DNA from 2 places in the Streptomyces sp. NPDC052109 genome. Region 1 is predicted to be linked to the other one. Evidence: riboswitches for the same ligand, from Rfam matches in the RefSeq annotation. Region 1 holds a riboswitch; the other holds the start of a gene.
The links. Region 1 has a riboswitch for S-adenosylmethionine ahead of AB0L59_RS27535 (amino acid ABC transporter permease). Riboswitches for the same ligand answer to the same signal wherever they lie in the genome.

Region 1 (2,198 bases):
GCGGACGGTGAGGTCGACGCCGTCCAGCACCCGGTGGGTGCCGTACCACTTGTGCACGTCGTGGACCTCGACGGTGGCGGCCTCGACGTCCGCCAGGGCCTCGATCGTTCCGGCGGTCATACGGCGGCCTCCCGGCGGATGCGGGCCCGCAGGTCGGTGAGCCCGGTGCGGAGCTTCTGCAGCGGTGTCGGCGGCAGGCTGCGGGTGGCACCGCGGGCGTAGTGCCGCTCGACGTAGAACTGGATGACGGAGACGACACTGGTCAGGATCAGGTACCAGACGGTGACGACCAGCAGCAGCGGCACTATGTCGCCGGGATAGGTGGAGCCCATCGTCTGCGCGGAGCCGAACAGGTCGAGCAGGGAGACGTAGAAGACCAGCGAGGTCCCCTTGATCAGGCCGATGAGCTGGTTGACGTAGTTCGGGACGATCGAGCGCAGCGCCTGTGGGAAGACGATCTTCCGGAACTGGTAGCCCTTCGGCAGGCCGAGCGCCGCTGCCGCCTCATGCTGGCCCTGGTCGACGGAGAGGATGCCGCCGCGGACCACCTCGGCCGCGTAGGCGGCCTCGTTGAGGCTGAGGCCGATGACGGCGACGACCATGTCGGTGGCGAGCTTCGACTCGTCGAAGGAGATGAAGGCCGGACCGAAGGGCACGCCGACGCTCAACGTCTTGTACAGGGCACTGAAGTTGTAGAGGAAGATCAGCACCACGATGAGCGGGACGGAACGCAGCGCCCAGACGTAGGTCCAGCTGACCGCGCGCAGCACGGGGCTCCTCGACAGCCGGGCCAGAGCGAGCACGATGCCGCCGATCAGGCCCAGCACCGCGCTGTAGGCGGTGACTTGAAGCGTGATCAGCAAGCCGTCGAGGATGGTGGGGCGCAGGAACCAGTAGCCCCAGCGGTCCCACTGGTAGAAGGGGTTGGTCACCAGTCCGTGCACGAACTGGGCGACCAGGACCAACACAACCGCGGTGGCGATCCAGCGTCCTGGCCGCCGCAACGGCAGCACGCGCTGGGCGGTGAGGGCTTTCGACGGTTCGTCGGAGGTCGGCGCCTCGGGGAGGGTGACGGTGGCGCCAGGGGGTTCACTCATGGTGGGCTCCGGCTGGGTGGGAACACCCCGGAAGCGCGGCGGCATGCGGGGGCGCACACGACGGCGGGGTACCGGGGACAGGGAGGACAACGGCACACCGCACGGGCGGTGTTCGTCAGGAAACGCGGGGGCTGCGGGGAGAGGTCAGCCCCGACAGCGGGCACAGCCCGGTGCGGTACACAGTGCGCTGTTCACGCGGAGCAGATCGACAGCACGATCGGTGACGAGCAGGTTCGCGTACGGCCGTACGCAGCCCTGGGAGCGGCGTGCGGCCGTCCTGGGAGCTGCGTACATGGCGTCACCATCACTGTTCCGGCCCTGTGGGCCTCGCGCTTACCGAAACGTCTTCGGTCCGGTCGTCACCTGGGGCACCCCACCGCGGCGCGAGGGTTGCCGGCCAGCTAGCCAGGGCTTGTCGCTGACACTCATGACCGTTCAGGGCCGTAGTTAAGACAATTGCCCGAACGAATGTCAATGCCGGTCCACCAGGTGGAACGGCTAACCGGCCGCGTGTGCCGCCCAGTCCAGGATCTGGACGGCTGCTCCGGCAGCCTCCAGTCCATGGCAGCGGGCGTCATGACGGCGCTCGATGCCGTCGAGGTCGAGGTAGGCGCCGAACGCGGCGTGGGCGGTCAGGCGTCGGGCGTAGGCCCACAGCACTGGGTGGTCGGCGACGCGCTGGACCGCGGCGGCATCCAGGTGGTTGCGGTGCACGGTGTCGAGATGGACCACCGCGACCCACAACTCGACGTCCGCGGCGGTGATTTCGTCGCGGATCATATACGTGCGGCCGACGAGCCAGCGGTCGAGGGCGCCGAGCGTTTCCAGCAGCGCGCTCAGGGCCAGGTCACGTTCCACCGGCTCGCCACCGGCCGATCCGGCGCGCTGCGCGGCCTCCTCGATGCCCTGCGCGCACATCCGCTCGACCGCCTCGATCTCCGACTCCGCGCCGCACGGGTAGAGCGAGAGACGGTCACCGCCAAACCGGCGGTCGAGGTCGCGCATGATGTCCGGGGCATGGGTGCTCACGATCCGCCCGGACCATTCGTCGCTGAGCACCGGAGCGACGGCCGGACCGGTGTACCGGTGGGCGCCGGCCTC
Region 2 (2,198 bases), on a different contig from region 1:
GGCCTGTCCTCGACCAGACCCAGCTTGATCAGCTCCTGCAGCCCCTTGTCGATCTTCGTGAGCTGGGAGCCGGAGGCGATCGGGACCACGATCTGGTCGGGCAGCCGCCAGCCGAGCTGCTCACAGATCTCGTACGCGAGGGTCTTGGAGCCCTCCGCGTAGTACGGCCGCAGATTGACGTTGACGAAGCCCCAGCCCTCGCCGGCCGGGTCGCCGATCAGCTCGGAGCAGAAACGGTTCACGTCGTCGTAGTTGCCCTCGATGCCGACGAGTTCGCCGCCGTAGACGGCGGCCATCACGACCTTGCCCTGCTCCAGGTCGTGCGGGATGAACACGCAGGAGCGGAAGCCGGCCCGGGCCGCGGCGGCGCCGACGGCACCGGCGAGGTTGCCGGTGGAGGAGCAGGACAGGGTGGTGAAGCCGAAGGCGCGCGCGGCCTCCAGGGCCTGGGCGACCACGCGGTCCTTGAAGGAGTGGGTCGGGTTGCCGGAGTCGTCCTTCACGAACAGGCCGCCGGTGACGCCGAGTTCGGCGGCGAGGTTGTCGGCCTTGACGAGCTTGGTCCAGCCCGGGTTCAGGTTCGGCTTGTCGGCCACGTCCGCCGGGACCGGCAGCAGCGGGGCGTACCGCCAGATGTTCGCGGGGCCGGCCTCGATGCGGCGGCGCAGCTCTTCGGTGTCGTAGGCGGAGAAGTCGTAGGCGATCTCCAGCGGGCCGAAACACTCCTCGCAGGCGAACACCGGGCCGAGCGGGACGCGGTGACCGCACTCGCGACAGCTCAGGGCCGCGGCGGGACCGAGGTCGACGGTGGGGGTGCTGGAGCTTGCAACTGTCTGCACAGCCATGGAGGCGAGGCCCTTTCTCCTCATCTTCCTCACGACGCATCTCGCCGTGAGACGGATTTGGCACCTTCCCTAGCCGGGAGCCTCGCGGAGCGATCACTGCGGATCTACGAGTACCGACTGGAGGGTTGCCGGGGCTTCATCGGGCCGTGTCCCTCTGCCCCTCTGGATGAGCGGTATTCGGTTGTGGACGCGCGCGACCCCCGACATGCGATGGTCATCGGCGTTGTTCAAGACTGTAACCGAAGGCCAGGACAGTTGAGATAGTCGTCCGAACCGCGAGATGGATCACACGATCACCCCCGTGTGATCACGAACAGTGAGGAGCCGCAGACCGTGCTGGAAGAAGTCGAGCGCTGGCTGGCCACCCGCTCCTGGTCCGTGGCCGATCGACCGCTCCACCGGATCCTGTCCGCCAAACAGCGCACGGGGCAGACGGTCAGCGTCGTGCTGCCCGCCCTCAACGAGGAGGAGACGGTCGGCGACATCGTCGCGGTGATCCGTCACGACCTCGTCGAGCAGGCCCCGCTCGTCGACGAGATCGTCGTCGTCGACTCCGGCTCCACCGACCGCACCTTCGAGGTGGCCGCCGCCGCGGGCGCCCGGGTCGTTCACCGGGACGAGATCCTGCCCCGCGTTCCGGCCGTCCCCGGAAAGGGCGAGGTGCTGTGGCGCTCGCTCCTCGTCACCACCGGCGACCTCGTCTGTTTCGTCGACGCCGACCTGAGGGAGTTCTCCTCCGACTTCGTCTCCGGGATCGTCGGCCCGCTGCTCACCGAGCCGGACGTCGACCTGGTCAAGGCCATGTACGACCGCCCGCTCGCCGGTACGGCCGGGCAGGGCGGCCGGGTCACCGAGCTGATGGCCCGCCCGCTGCTGAACATGCACTGGCCGCAGCTCGCCGGATTCGTGCAGCCGCTCGGCGGCGAGTACGCCGCCCGGCGCTCACTGCTGGAGCAGTTGCCGTTCCCCGTCGGCTACGGCGTCGAGCTGGGCATGCTGGTGGACGCGCTGCACCTGGTGGGCCTGGACGCGCTGGCCCAGGTCGATGTGGGGGTCCGCAAGCACCGGCACCAGGACGGCCAGGCGCTCGGCCGGATGGCCGCGGCGATCTACCGCACGGCCCAGCTCCGGCTGGCCCGCGGCCATCTGGTCCGGCCGTCCCTCACCCAGTTCGAGCGGGGCGAGGACGGCTTCGAGCCGCGCACGTACTCGGTGGACACCGAGGAGCGGCCGCCGATGGTGGAGATCGCGGAGTACGCCGGGCGCAGGGTGGCGTGAACCGGCCGCAGCGGTCGTATACGTCGGCGCGCCGTGCTCGGCCGTACGTTTGAGCGTTTCCGGGCCGGGCTAGGT

Region 2: linked by a shared signal. The riboswitch ahead of thrC (threonine synthase) and the one ahead of AB0L59_RS27535 (amino acid ABC transporter permease) in region 1 are both predicted to bind S-adenosylmethionine.

The regions. Positions count from the first base shown of each region.
Region 1 covers NZ_JBFAWF010000015.1:134,291-136,488, forward strand. The annotation lists gene AB0L59_RS27530 (amino acid ABC transporter ATP-binding protein) at 1-120, opposite strand, end outside; gene AB0L59_RS27535 (amino acid ABC transporter permease) at 117-1,097, opposite strand; SAM riboswitch class IV at 1,422-1,530, opposite strand; gene AB0L59_RS27540 (glutathione S-transferase C-terminal domain-containing protein) at 1,596-2,198, opposite strand, start outside.
Region 2 covers NZ_JBFAWF010000010.1:51,078-53,275, reverse strand. The annotation lists gene thrC (threonine synthase) at 1-845, opposite strand, end outside; SAM riboswitch class I at 863-1,018, opposite strand; gene AB0L59_RS21265 (glucosyl-3-phosphoglycerate synthase) at 1,179-2,123, shown strand.